2 regions of the Ureibacillus thermophilus genome follow, and region 2 is predicted to be linked to the other one. Evidence: riboswitches for the same ligand, from Rfam matches in the RefSeq annotation. Region 2 holds a riboswitch; the other holds the start of a gene.
What was found. A riboswitch is a leader RNA that binds a small molecule or an ion and turns the genes downstream of it on or off. The one in region 2 is predicted to bind thiamine pyrophosphate.
Positions count from the first base shown of each region.

Region 1: another riboswitch for thiamine pyrophosphate. It lies ahead of thiT (energy-coupled thiamine transporter ThiT); the one in region 2 lies ahead of tenA (thiaminase II).

Region 1 covers NZ_CP036528.1:2,951,798-2,959,364, forward strand. Annotated here, with positions in the region: gene map (type I methionyl aminopeptidase) at 1-629, opposite strand, end outside; gene thiT (energy-coupled thiamine transporter ThiT) at 1,123-1,686, opposite strand; TPP riboswitch at 1,774-1,880, opposite strand; gene DKZ56_RS14975 (AAA family ATPase) at 1,943-5,020, opposite strand; gene DKZ56_RS14980 (exonuclease SbcCD subunit D) at 5,017-6,192, opposite strand; gene DKZ56_RS14985 (aminopeptidase) at 6,374-7,567, opposite strand, start outside.
Region 2 covers NZ_CP036528.1:315,711-323,277, reverse strand. Annotated here, with positions in the region: gene DKZ56_RS01480 (DUF4097 family beta strand repeat-containing protein) at 301-1,089, opposite strand; gene DKZ56_RS01475 (multicopper oxidase family protein) at 1,284-2,900, opposite strand; gene DKZ56_RS01470 (thioredoxin family protein) at 3,072-3,386, opposite strand; gene DKZ56_RS01465 (M23 family metallopeptidase) at 3,626-4,585, shown strand; TPP riboswitch at 4,821-4,924, shown strand; gene tenA (thiaminase II) at 5,021-5,707, shown strand; gene tenI (thiazole tautomerase TenI) at 5,738-6,340, shown strand; gene thiS (sulfur carrier protein ThiS) at 6,343-6,546, shown strand; gene DKZ56_RS01445 (thiazole synthase) at 6,549-7,316, shown strand; gene DKZ56_RS01440 (ThiF family adenylyltransferase) at 7,316-7,567, shown strand, end outside.

The sequences.
Region 1 (7,567 bases), 380 kb from region 2:
TGATCAGCTCTTTCGGAAATGAATGGTTCTACCGCAAGGACCATTCCCTCTTTCATAATCGTTTTATCCCAAGCGTCATAATAATTAAGAATGTGTTGAGGATCTTCATGCAAAGAACGTCCTACCCCATGCCCTGTTAAATTCATAATGACTTTTAATCCGTTTTCTTTTGCTTCCCTTTCAACCGCTTTTCCGATTTGGTTTAATCTTGAACCGGCTTTTACTTTCGTCATAGCCCGATCAAAAGCAGATTTCGCTACACGGCAAAGTTTTTCTTTTTCTTCATAGCCTTCTCCGACTACAAAAGAAATGCCCGTATCAGCAAAATAGCCATTTAGAGAACCAGAAACATCAATGTTGACTAAGTCACCTTCTTTAATCACTTTATTTCCAGGAATACCGTGGGCGACTTCATGATTGACACTGATACATGTATAGCCAGGGAAATCGTATTCCCCTTTAGGAGCTGAAAGGGCACCTGCCTCTTTAAACATACGGCCGGCAATTTCATCTAATTCTTTCGTTGTGATTCCTGGTTTTGTTGCCGCTTTCATTGCATCGCGAATCTCAGCGCAAATGCGGCCGATTTTTTTTAATGCTTCTAATTCTTCTTGTGTTTTGACAATCATGTAAAAGATCCTTTCTTCTATACAATTTCATTTTATAATATATCATATTCTATCAATCATTCGGGAATTCCTTGATTATTTTACACAATATCAGCAGAGAAATTGTTGAGATCATTGGAAAATCCTCAACAAAAAATGAAAAGAGGCTGGGACATAAACAAAAAATTAAAGGGGCAGTTGAAATAGTTTTGATAAAAAATTGATATAACGAAAAATTGATTGAAGTGACGGGGCAAGTTCCTGTCTCGCACGCTTAGTCGCAAAGCGGAGCAAGTTCAAGGAAGTAAATGCAAAGCTTTCCTGCGACGAGCCCTCTCGAGACCACGAGGAGCGAAGGAATGACTCAGAGGCGGGCCTGCGGAAAGCGTCCCCGGAAAGGAAATCAATTTTAATAACATATCAAAAAAACATCATTTTCTCTTTGGAGAAAATGATGTTTTTTTAGATTTGTCCCAACCTCATCTTTTATTGTAAAACTGTCTAATGACAGAGATTATTCATTTTCTCTTTTAATGAGTCGTGGGCTTGCTGTAAAGATGAATGCCGCTGCGATAGCTGTGATGACAATGGCAGGAAGCATATATGTGCCATTATAAACGATGGAGTAAATCCAAGCATTTTGCTCTCCTGCATATTCTTTAAAGAAAATAGCTCCTGCAAGTATATGGCAAATATAGCGTAATAGTCCACCCACTATTGTTCCGATGACAACATATATTGCAATTTTCTTTTTGTGGTTTGTCGCTACGCCATTTAATACTTGCTTTCTTACAATGGCGGCAAATCCAACAAAGGTAAAGGCAAAGACATAATCTAGGAGAGCTTGCGCCCAATGGACAATATACGGATTAATCGTCATATTTAGCAGTCCAACTAGCAAGCCTGTAATAAGCCCAGCTGATAGTCCCCAACGAATAGCGATTAAAATAATGGGCAGCATCACAAAACTTACAGAACCGCCTTGCGCCCAAATGGAAAATTTGATTTGGTCCAGCACGTAGCCAATGGCGGCAAACAAAGCAATCTCAATCATCCATAATAATTTTTTATTTCTCATTCTACATTCTCCTTTCTCTTCGTTACTGGAACGCGAGAGAAGGATAGAAAAGAAAAAAGCGTTCGGACAGATCCGAACGCATTTGTTTCGGTTTCTATCCCACATCCCTACGCAAGTACTAACTTACAGGTTCAAAGGGTTAGTGCAATACGGCACACTCTCAGCTGACTTCATCAGCACCCCTTGTGGTACACCTAAACTATTCTGTTGGGAACAATGCCATTGTATCAAATTATAAAAATATTTCAACACTTTATTATTTTAATAGAATGGTTGTTTTACTATAGCCTTCTTTTAATTTTTCCACGTGTAAAACAGCAGGCATTGCAGATTTTAACTCTTCCACATGAGATATAACCCCGATCATTCGTCCGGATTTTTGAAGTTCGATGAGCGTGTCGATTGCTTTCATTAAAGATTCTTCATCAAGGGAGCCAAATCCTTCATCGATAAACATTGTCTCAATATTGACATTTCCTTGGTAGCTTTGAATGACATCTGCCATCCCGAGCGCCAAACTTAAAGAGGCATTAAATTTCTCTCCGCCAGATAATGTTTTGACATCCCTTGTTTGCCCAGTATACGTATCATATACATCCAATCCTAACCCGCTTGCTCGTCCATAAGATTCTACCCGGTCTGAAACTTGCAAGTAATACTGGCCGTTTGATAAGTTTTTCAGGCGCAGATTGCTCGCTTCGGTAATAAGCTCCAAATAACCCATTTGCACGTAGCGTTCAAAGGAAATTTTTTTGCTGTTTTGTCCACGGAGCAAATTGTAAAGGTCGATGATTTGATTGGATTTCTCCTCCATCCGAAATATATCGCTTGCTACTTGCTCCAACTTTTCTGCAAAGTCAATGCAATGCTTTTCACAAGCTTTGGAATGATTTAAAGCGTCCAGAGCTTTTTCATAATTGGACTGAAGCACTTTCAACTCTCTTTCTGCTTCGGTTAAGTCCACCTTTTCTTTGCCTTTCAGCTTTTCTTCCCCTTCCCTCACTTGGGTTTCCAATGAATGAAGTTGTTTTGAATAATCTTCATATTGCTTTTGCAATGATTCTATTTTTTGCGGCGAAAGCTGGGCCTGCAAAAATTCTTCCGTTGAAGCAAATTGCGCTTCCTTAAGGGCAGATAGAAAAGCTTCTTTCACCTTTTGAACTTTTCTTTGAATATGGTCTGCTTGTTCCGTTGTTTGTTTAAATGCTTCTTCAACCGCTGCGATTTGTTTAGAAGCTTCCTGATATGCAATTTGCGCCCGCTCCCAAGATTCTTTTAACTGACCTTTTAGACGGATGGCTTCTTGCAATGCGGTTTTCAATTGAGAAAGATCATGGATTTCTTCAGGAATGGATTTTTTTTGCTGCTCAAGTATTGTTTTTTCCTTCGTATATTTTTCATGGACTTCATTATATTTTTGTGCACTTTCCTTTTGAAGCTTCTCAACCTGCTCTTTTGCTTCCTGCAGCCTTTTTAGGTGTTTTTTGCTGGAGGAGAGCTCTTCTTTTTGTCCTTCCACTACTTTTACCTTGTTTTGAATGGTTTGCAATTCATTAATGAATTTCTCTTCTTCAGCAATCGGTGCATTTAAGGTGATGAATATTTCTTCGATTTCGCTCAATTGTTGACGCTTTGATTCCAATTGACCTTGTACAGCAAATTTATGTTTCTGCGCTTCGTCCAAAGCCGCTCTCAGTTTTTTCAATTCATCCTGTTCTATTATTTCTATCGTTTCTTTATGTTGGATGGAATGCTCCGTGCTGCCGCAAACCGGGCATGGCATTCCAGGCTTAAGGTTTGCTGCAAGAATCGCCGCTTGGTTATTCAGCCATTTTTCTTCTTCCTTCGCATAGATTTCATGAATATTTGTATAGGTTTCGTTGGCGTTTTTGTATTCATCTTCCAACTTTTGAATCTTTGACTTTGTTTCATGATATTTGGAGAAAGCATCTGCAATTTCTTTTAATCGGCGCTCCTCTTCCAACAGTTCATTATAGGTTTCTGTGGCTTCTTCAAGCTTTTCGATTTTTTTGCTTAGCTCTAAAGCAGCCGCAGTTTTCTCTGCTAATTGCCGCTCTAAAAGTTGAATGTGGGATTGCAATTGATTTTGTTCAGCCCATAATTTTTCTACCAGGACGCTTTGTTCATTCATTTGTTCATAGATTGGAACAAGGTTTTCCAATTCTTTTACCCGTTCATTGGTCCGTTCCCGTTCATTTTCTTTTTCCGCTTCCTGTTCATAGCGTTCTTTTGCTTCCACCAAAATTTGATTGGCCTCTTCTAGTTGTTTTTCCACACCCAAACGTTTTTTCTCAAGCTCCGTTTTTTCTTTCTCTAGTTCTAACAGTTGGGAATAGATTGGTGAAATTCTGCTTGCCCGATTTGCAGCATCAATCGTTTCCTTTACTTGTTCATAATGCGCGCTTTGTGATTGCAGTCGGAGCAGCTGGTCTTTCTTCATTTCAAAGATTTCAATCTCATCATTTAATTTTTTGTTTGCTACATAGACTTCATATTTTTCTTTATGCAGATTGAAAGCTTCTCGATAGCGCTGGTCATCTTCTTTAATTTTTTCCTGATAATATTGCTGCTCTTCCGCCAACCCTTCAAGTATTTGATAAATGTTTGAATTTTGGCTAAGCGCTAGAAATAAAGCCGATTCCCTTTTTGGAAGCGCCCCTTCGATTTGGCTGATATAGCTATTTTTCAATGCACTAGCTTCATTCAGCTGCTGGTCCATCGCCCTCTTTTTCTCTTCCAATTTATCCGCCATTTGAATGAAACGTTCCGTTCTAAAAATTTTTCTTAAAATCTCTTCTTTTTCATCCGACTTCGAAGTTAATAATTTTCGAAACTCTCCTTGGGGAAGCATCACAATTTGGCAAAACTGGTCGTAAGTCAACCCTATGAGCTCTTCCAATTTTTGATTAATTTCCGATACCCGTTGCCGCTCCACCGCAGGAATTTCTTCATTGTTAGGCAAAACTTCAAATAGCTCATATTTTTCCCCTGTTGCTGTTTTTCTTCCTTTTTTCACATGAGGGAGTCTGCGCAACACCCGGTATTTCTTTCCGCGTATCTCAAAGATGAATTCAACTGCTGTATGAACATCATCATCGGCAAAATCACTTCGTAGCATCTTTGGTTCTTTCCGGTCTTGTCCGCTCGCACAACCGTATAAGGCAAAACAGATGGCATCAAAAATCGTTGTTTTTCCTGCGCCCGTCTGCCCGGAAATGACAAAAAGCTTCTTCTCTTCCAGCTTCGTAAAATCGATGACCTCTTCATCTTTGTAAGGCCCAAAGGCTGTCATTTTTAATAAAATCGGCTTCATTTCACCACCACCGCCTCTTTTGTTTCTCTTTCTTCACTCAGCAATTCTTCCAACACTTCTGTAAATAATTGAAGGGCTTCTTCTGTCGGTTCTGTACCGACAATTTCTTGATGGAAAGCTTTAAATAAAGTGAGTTCATCCAACTGCTCCCGCCGAATGTTGATACGTTCTTCTCCGCTTTCCGTTTTGTGGATGGTTTTTCGCTCTACATGCATGGCATTTGGGTATACAGTGCGGATTTGCTCCATCGCTCCTACAACAGGCGTTAAATCCGTCAGCCTAACAAAAACGTAATCTTCGCAGTAGTCGTGTTTTAAAATTTCCTGGATGGAACCTTCAATGATTCGCAAATCCCTTCTTGGTGTGAAATTGCGCTTTTCAACGGAAACTTGTCCTTTTTCATCTAAATAGACAATGAGAAATCCTTTTTGATGATTTGCTTCAGATGCAGAATATTTTAGCGGAGAGCCGGCATATCGAATGGTTTCATTCAACACATAATGCGCTTTATGAAGATGCCCTAGTGCTGTGTAGTGAAAGGATTGAAAATAATGGGCATTGACACATTCTGAACCGCCAATGGCAAGTGGACGCTCAGAGTCGCTAGTATTTTCCCTTTGTTCTCCTGAAGGTGTAACAAAGGCATGCCCCACCAATACATGCCGCTTTGTTCGATCCATTTTTTCTTCAATTTTTTCAATGATGGCTTTCATCGCGTCATCATATGTATGAATGGATTCGCATTGGAACACATTTCGCACCGTAGAGGGCTCTGCAAAAGGAATGAGGTGAAAATGCACTTCTCCAAATTCATCTTGCAAAATGATTGGTTCTAATTGGTAATCTACTTCTCCCACAATGTATAATCCGCTTTCCTTCATCAATCGGCTGCCAAATTCAAGGCGGGTTGGGCTGTCATGGTTTCCTGCAATGCTTAGTACAGGAACTTTCCGTTTTAACACAATTTCCTCCAACACCTCATTCAGCAAATCCACTGCTTCCACCGGTGGAAGGGCGCGGTCGTATAAATCTCCTGCAATGATGACAACATCCGGCTTTTCTTCATCGATTGCCTGTATAAATTGGTTCAGCACATACCGCTGATCATCAGTCATGTAAACTCCTTGGACAAGCTTCCCTAAATGCCAATCTGCCGTATGAAAAATTTTCATCTTCAATCGACCTCCCCTTTTTGCTTTGTTTCTATTGTAGCATGGGATAAATAAAGGTGGCTATATTTTTACGAATATATGTTCTGTATTTTTTGGACATTTATTTTTAGAAATCCTTGCGCTTTCATAAAAAAACCACATCCTCCCCCGAATTAAGGAAGAATGTGGGTACATTACCTTATTAAAAAGCCCAATTTCCGTTTCTAAAAATCGGCTCTCTTGTACCATCCGGCAAAATTCCATCAATATCCATCTCGCTGCTGCCAATCATAAAATCCTCATGGGTGATTGAAACATTGATTCCTAAAGACTCTAGCTGCCCTTCCTCTAAATCGCGGCCGCCTTCAAAGCATGTTGGATAGGCTTCTCCAATCGCTAAATGATTGGATGCATTTTCATCAAAGAGCGTATTGTAATACAAAATATTAGATAACGAAATTGGTGATTCATGAGGTACTAACGCCACTTCTCCTAAGTAGGCAGACCCTTGATCTGTTTTGATTAATTCCTGCAATAATTCATTGCCGACTTTTGCGTGGGCTTCAACAATTTTTCCTTTTTCAAATGTGAGCGTAAATTCATCGATAATGTTTCCTTGATAAACAAGAGGCTTCGTATTGCTCACATAGCCGTTTACACCGAATTTGGAAGGAAGGGTATAAACTTCTTCTGTCGGCATGTTGGCAATGAATGTTACTCCTTCTGGTGTTTTGCTTGAGCCAGTGCACCAAATATGCTTATCAGGTAACTCAATTGTTAAATCCGTACCTGGGGCTTTGTAATGCAATTTGGCATATTTTTTGCTGTTTAATTGTGTTGCACGCTTTTCTAAATTTTCGAGATGTTTTCTCCAATTTTCAACCGCATCCCCTTCTCCAATGCGGACAGCTTTAAAAATTGCTTCCCAAAGAGCCGGCACTTGCTTTTCTTCCGGCAAGTCTGGAAAAACTTTTTTCGCCCATTTTTTTGAAGGCACTGCAATAATAGACCAGGCAATTTCATCATTCATAATAGCTTTCCGATAGTTCACAAGCGCCTCTCCACTGGCCTTTTGCTGAGCTGATATGCGGCTTACAGGAATGCCGCTCAATAAATCCGGATCTTCTGAATCAATCCAAAGAAGAGCGCCTTTCCGTTCAATGCATTCATCTCTTTGCGCTACAATCCATTTTGGAAACTTGCTGAATTCTTCTTCCGCTCCGTGTTCATAAAAGGCGCGGGTAATCTCTTCATCAGTAAAGTTGACATGGACCCTTCCGGCACCAGCTTCGTAAGCTTTTTTCACAACCAATCTTGTAAAATCCAACGTGTCTATAGTTGTGTTGATTAATAAATATTGACCTTTTTGAATGTTCACACCGACTTTTACAGCCAG
Region 2 (7,567 bases):
AGAGGTCATCGTATTAGTTGGTTTAGAACTACTAAGAAGGACCGAACAATTAAGAGAGAATAGCCCTTGGCATTCAGTGGGTCATGATGAACACAGAAAACGTAGTACCTCACTTGAGGAAGGAAGCGGTGAATCCCGTGGGAGACCTCTTGGGGGGTGGAGTGACCACTGGCATAAAGAGAACAGCTATTCACGGAAGTTATAAAAACTTGCGTCAATGATCTTATTTGAACCGCCGTATACGGAACCGTACGTACGATGGTGTGAGAGGACGGGAGTTAATCGCTCCCTCCTACTCGATTATTTAATTTCGATTGTTCCGCTGGATATCTCTAAATCAATGCTGTATTTGCCAGAACCATGTGTTCCACGCAGACGATTTTTTTCATTTTTTTCATTTTTTTCATTTTTAAGAGGAAAGTGATTATGAATCGCGCCGCTGGATATTTCCCCATTTAACGTAAAGTCGCTGTCATCAGGCAAATCAAGCACAATTTGCCCTGAATTTACTTCTGCCTCTATATCTCCAACCAATTCATCTATTTGCACATATACGTCTCCAGATGAAACATCTATTGCCAATTCTCCCGTAAAATGCTTTAGATCAATATCACCTGAAGAGACGTCTAAACTAGCGATTTTTGTATTGAGTGAATTGATATCAATGTCTCCTGAATGGACATCCAGTTCCAGTGAAGTTAAAACAGTGTCTTTGGATAGTTGAAAATCAATGTCTCCCGAACCAACATCTACTTTTAATTCTCGGTCAAAGTCTTTAGGAATTGTCACGACTAACTGTGTGCGGCTGCCGAAATGGAAGAAGGAAAACAATGGGCGATGATATTCGATTTCAATTGTATCTCCTTTTTTTGAAAGATTTACATTTCCTTTTCCTTTTAATTCCGCTTTTACATAGTCTTGATCTTTAGAAATGATGGTTGAATCGACACCTTTAATATCTAAATCAATCGTCTTGATTTTGTCTGTGACTTTTACTTGGTGTTCTTGGGACAAAAACCCATTGGGAACATTAAAAACTAAACTAATCATTAGCAAAATAAGAACGCCAACTAAAATGAGTTTTTTCACAGGAGTTCCCCCTCCGCATAATGGATTTATGTTTATCTTAATCAAAAAGAAGAGGGGCAACAACAACCTGCAGCTTTATTTCGTTCTAGGTCTTGAACAGTAGATGATTTTGAAGTTGAAGCATTGTCGAAGAACAAAGTAAACAGGGCGGAGCATCTCGAATTTTATGATGCATCCGCCCGCAATAAATGGGATTATCTCATTTCATGATTGTTGTGATGTTCTTCTTGATGATGAACGGAAGAAGCGTTTTCTGTAATGCGAATTGGCCGCATCATATCGTGGTCTTCATGTTCAAGCAAGTGGCAGTGCCAAATATAGTTCCCCGTATGTTCTTTCCAGTGCATTATGACTCTTGTAACCATGCCGCTAGGAGCTTTCACTGTATCTTTCCAGCCTTTTTCGAAATCGCGGGGAGGTTCTGGATTTCCGGTGAATTCAAGAATTTTTCCGCCGCTTTCTTGGTACATTTCTACATTAAAAGGCTGGCGATTTAGAATTTTGAATTGAACTAAATGAATATGCATAGGGTGGGAAATAGGTGTGGTGTTAATAAACTCCCAAATCTCAATACTGTCTAATGAAGGGCTTTCTGTACATGGATCATGGTACATTCGGCCATCCAGCATCATCATAATTCGACCGTATTTGTCAGTGCCTGTGGATAAAGGCAATTTTCGGGTCGTTGAGGCAAGATGTTCATGCAGTTCCATATCTTCTGCAAGTCTTGTTGGAATCTCGCTTGTGTCTTTTCCTTTGAGCGGCTTTGTTACACGAAATTCCATAATCTCTCTTTTCGGTTCTTCTTCACTAAACAATGTGTTCAATAATTTAATTTTTTGCCCTTTAAATGGGGCGAAATCGACAATTACATCCACCCGTTCTGCCGGCATTAACTCAATGGAAGTGACCTCAACAGGAGCTTCTAAAAATCCCCCATCCGTACCGATTAGATAAAAAGGCGCGTTGTTTTCTAACTGGATGTTGTATGTGGAGCTGTTGGAGCCGTTTAAAATGCGGAATCGATATTTTCTAGGCTCCACATTTAAATAAGGCCAAACTTTGCCGTTTACCACCATTAAATCTCCATTGAAAAACGGAACAATGGTAGGAATGAATGGTGTTGGGAAAGGCGAATCTTCCGGAGGTTTGTCTGGATAAAAAAGTGAACCATCTTCATTGAAAGATTTGTCTTGAAGGAGAAGCGGATATTCATAACCTCCTTTTGGTAAATTTAATTGTTCTTCCAAGGCATCGCGAATAATGTAAAAACCTGCTAAACCTGCATATACGTTTAGTCTTGTCATGGCCATGGTGTGGTCGTGGTACCAAAGGGTTGCAGCTGGCTGGTGATTTGTATACTCATGGACTTTTCTCCTGAATTTGGGGCCGGTGTATTCGTAATTTTGTGTATACCAGGCTTCCGGATGCCCATCGCTTTCCCAAAATACATTGGCTCCATGTAAATGTACAACGGAACGGACTTCTGGTGAATCTCCTACACCATGGAGAGAGCGATCAATGGGCAAAAAATGTTTTTTTGGCAGTCGATTTACATATTTCACATAAATTTTTTTATCTTTCCTCGCTTCAATAGTTGGGCCAGGGTAGAGACCGTTATAGCCCCATACGGTTGTTAGTGGAAAATCCCTGTGAAATCGATGCTTCGTTTCTTTCATAGTAATTTCTAAATAGGAATTGGCCGGATAATCAGGGTGAGGTGTTGGGGTAACAACTGGAGGCTTTGACAGTGGTGTTACAAACTTTGGCACTGTCTTTGGATCTTTTGGATTTACTTTCCTTTTTGACAATGTTCCACTCCCTTTAATAATGCTTATTAACTATCCTATTCAGTAGGTTGATCGAATGTTTGCATTTGTAAAGAAAAAGAGACCCGAATCTCTTTGATAAGAGATAGGGTCTTGAAAAAACGTGAATTCGACATGAACGAAAATATTCGAAGTTTATCAAAAGATGTCAGTTTATTTTAGTCCTTCAATAAAGTTTTCGATTTCTTCTTGCGTTTTACGATCGCGGCTTACAAAACGGCCGATTTCTTCGCCTTTATTGTAGGCAATAAAACTTGGGATGCCGAACACATCCAGTTCGCCACATAAATCGATATATTCATCCCGGTCTACTTGTACAAAGGTATATTGGGCGTATTTTTCTTCGATAGCAGGAAGAAAAGGTTTAATGAAAACGCAGTCTTTGCACCAATCTGCTGAAAAGACAAAGATCACCCGTTCTTTGTTTTTGAGTTCATGAAATTGTTCTACGGATTGTAGTGATTGCATCTAGTATTCCCCCAAATAAAATTTCTATTAAAAGGTATCATAACATACTATTTGCTACAAAACAAACGGAATTACTCTGGTTTTTGAGAGGATTTCGAAGGAGTTTACCCGGACTTAGTATCAGAAGTAAGCTTTCATTTTTCGTTTATAAAAAACTCATGGTTTCAAAAAAACGGGATATTCTAAGGAGGAAAGGGGGTTTGGTATTCATCCGAAAAATCATTTTTTCTTTAACTTTGATGTTTGTATGTCTATATATTTTCCCGGTTTATGTAAATGCAAGCGAAAATAAAGAAAATATATATCAGGAACGAATGCACTTATACAAAACCTATGAAACGCCCTTTGTTCCATGGCATCGATTGGCGGCAGTGGACCAATATGAGCGAAATATTCAAGAGGTGCGAAAAGATATTCCGAAGAGGGACAGTGCCATTGCCATCCAATTTTCCCATGAATTTTGGGTTGGCGAATTCAACCCGAATGTAGAAGATACTTCCCCATTTACCATTCAATATTTTGGGGGAAATGGTCATGATGGCAATGGCGATGGAAAAGCAGATCGAAACGACGATCAAGACGTACTATTCACAATGGTATCCTATTTAGAAAAATTTGGTCCATCGGAAGAAGATTTTAAGAATGCTTTATGGGAATATTACAAAAATGAAAAAATCATTAATCAAATCATGACCATAAATGAACTTTATAAACATTTCAATACGATTCAGCTGGATAAGCATATTTTTCCCCTCCCAGTCCGCGGCTATAACTACAGCTATAAGGGGACTTGGGGTGCCAGCAGGGGATGGGGAGGAAGACGAATCCATGAAGGAACAGATATTTTTGCAGGGTATGGAACACCTGTATTATCTACTTCCTATGGTGTTGTAGAAGTAATGGGTTGGAATCAATTTGGCGGTTGGCGAGTAGGTATTCGGGATCATCATAACACGTATCACTACTATGCCCATTTAGCCTATTACAATAAAGATTTAAAAGTGGGCGATATTGTAGAACCAGGAACAATTCTTGGCGGCGTCGGAAGCTCCGGTTATGGCAAAGAAGGGACAAGCGGCAAATTTCCTCCTCATTTGCATTACGGCATGTATAAATTTAATGGAAGGACCGAATGGGCTTTTGACCCATATCCGTATCTTGTGCAATGGGAAAAACAAACGAAGCAGGAGAAAAAATAAAGTTGCTTTAGCGTGCAATTCGCTAGGGCAACTTTTTTGTTATTGCAAGTATTCTTGTAAAACCTGAAAGAATTTGCCGAATGGGAGCAAAAACTTTTCGATGATAGCTGAGGCAGCAAGGGTTAACACAAAAGTTGCAAGTGTTTGAATAAATCTCTTATCCCATTAATAATTTTATACTATTGAAAATTTTCTGTATTCATGTAACAATGATTGTAATTACATATAGCATTAAACTAATCACTAGGGGTGCTAATTCATTAGCTGAGAGAGGCATTGCCTCAACCCTTTGAACCTGCACTAGGTAATGCTAGCGAAGGGAAGTGGTTGCTGGGACTCGTTTTGTCTATTTTTGTATTGATTGTGTTTCGAGTTTTAGAGCCGCTTCTTTAATGAAGCGGTTTTTTTTATGAACCTAAAGGATGGGGGAAAACGATGAAATTTACAGATCGAATTTTTGAAAAATACCAATCCACTTGGAGAAAAAACCATGAACATCCATTTGTGAAAGAGTTGGGAGCAGGAACACTGGATTCTAACAAGTTCCGTTTTTACATGATACAAGATTATCTGTACTTGATTGATTATTCTAAATTGTTTGCGTTAGGTGCAGTGAAGGCACCAAATCTAGAAGTGATGACGGTATTTGCCAACCTGCTTTATTACACGATGAATCATGAAATGGCATTGCATAGGAAATATGCCAGCCGATTTGGCATAACGGAAAAAGAGCTGGAAGAGGCAAAACCGTCTCCGGTAAGTCTTGCTTACACCCACTACATGCTGGCAGTTGCCCAAAACGGTTCCATCGCAGAACTGGCAGCTGCGCACTTTGCTTGTGCTTGGAGTTATTGGGAAATTGGATGTGAACTGGCGAAAATTCCGGGGGCAAAAGAACACGAATTATATGGGGATTGGGTAAAAATGTACAGTTCAGAAGAATTTGGCCAGTCCGCACAATGGAACCTTGATTTGCTCAATCAATTGGCGGAAGGAAAGCAGGAATCTGAACTTCTGCGGCTGGAAGAAATCTTTTTAAATACAACTCGATTTGAGTATATGTTTTGGGATATGGCTTACCACCAACAAATGTGGCCGACGGATGAAAAAGTGCAACTATAACTTCTGCGAAGGAGAAGGGAAGTAGTTTGAGTGGAACTGCACGCAATTACGGATGGAAAGAAGGAAAGCCGAGAGCTGAAGGAAATTATTATATCCATTTCCCCGGTTGTAGATTACATTCATATCCGTGAAAAAAATAAACCACCCGGTGAGATTGTCGCTTTAATAGAGGAGTTGTTAAATGCAGGGGTGCCGAAAGAAAAACTTGTCATTAATGACAGGCTTGATATTGCTCTGCTTACCGGAATTCCGAATGTCCATCTTCCGGGAAATGGACTTCCGGCAGAGAAGGTAAAAACGGCTTATCCCCATATGAAAGTAGGGGTTAGCATCCATTCCATTGAAAAAGCAAAAAATGCCGAAAAATCGGGAGCGGATTACTGTTTCTTTGGCCATATATTTGAAACGGACAGCAAAAAGGGGATGGCAGGAAGGGGAACGGATGCGCTTGGTGAAATCGTTGAACAAGTGAAGATTCCTGTGATTGCCATCGGTGGAATTACGCCGGACAATGCGGTAAAAGTACTGGAGAAAAAAGTGCAGGGCATTGCAGTAATGTCTTACATTTTTTCTGCGAATCAACCGAAAGAAGCGGCAACCTTTTTAAAAAACATAGATTGCAAAGGGGGATGAAGTTGCAGCTTTATATTAATGGTCAGAAGACGGAAGTGGGGAGCAATGTTAAAAGCATTGAAGACTTGCTGAAGTTTTTTCAATTGCTAAATCGCATTGTCGTTGTTGAACATAACGGTGAAATTATTTTGAAAGAAGAGTACAGCAAACAACCGGTAAATGACGGCGACAAAATTGAAATCGTGCATTTTGTTGGAGGGGGATAAACGTGTTAAAAATTGCAGATAAAATCTTTCAATCAAGACTGTTGTTAGGTACAGGGAAATTTCCAAATTTTGAAATCCAAAGGGAAGCGGTGGAAGCATCCGGAGCGGAGATTTTAACTTTTGCCGTAAGAAGAATGAATATTTATGAACCATCTCTGCCAAATTTTTTGGAAATGCTTGATCTTTCAAAGTACACCCTCCTGCCGAATACTGCAGGGGCAAAAACGGCGGAGGAAGCGGTGAGGATTGCGAAGCTCGCCAAAGCTTCTGGACTATGTGACATGGTGAAAGTGGAAGTTATTGGGGATGATAAAACCCTTCTTCCGGATCCGATTGAAACTTTAAAAGCATCAGAAATGTTATTGGAAGAAGGATTCATTGTCCTTCCTTATACTTCTGATGATGTAGTTTTGGCGAAAAAACTGGAGGAATTGGGGGTACATGCCATCATGCCAGGTGCATCTCCAATCGGTTCCGGACAAGGCATTATCAATCCGTTGAATCTTTCTCTCATCATTGAGAATGCCAATATTCCTGTCATTGTCGATGCGGGAATCGGATCTCCAGCGGATTGTGCGATGGCCATGGAGTTGGGAGCAGATGGCATCTTGTTAAATTCAGCCGTGTCTGGAGCAAAAGATCCGGTGAAAATGGCAAAAGCTATGAAGTTGGCCATCGAAGCAGGAAGACTTGGATACGAAGCTGGCAGAATTCCGAAAAAACGTTATGCAGTTGCCTCTAGTCCGTTTGAAGGGATGCTCTATTCATAATGGAACGCTATTCTCGTCAACTTTTATTTTCTCCAATCGGTGAAGAAGGACAGAAAAAGTTGCTGAAAAGCCATGTGCTTATTGTTGGAGCGGGAGCGTTAGGTTGTGCGAATGCTGAGATGCTGGCTCGGGCGGGCATCGGGAAAATCACTATCATTGACCGGGATTACGTCGATTGGACGAATCTTGGCCGCCAGCAACTTTATACGGAAGAGGATGCGGAATGTAAACTGCCTAAAGCGGTTGCTGCA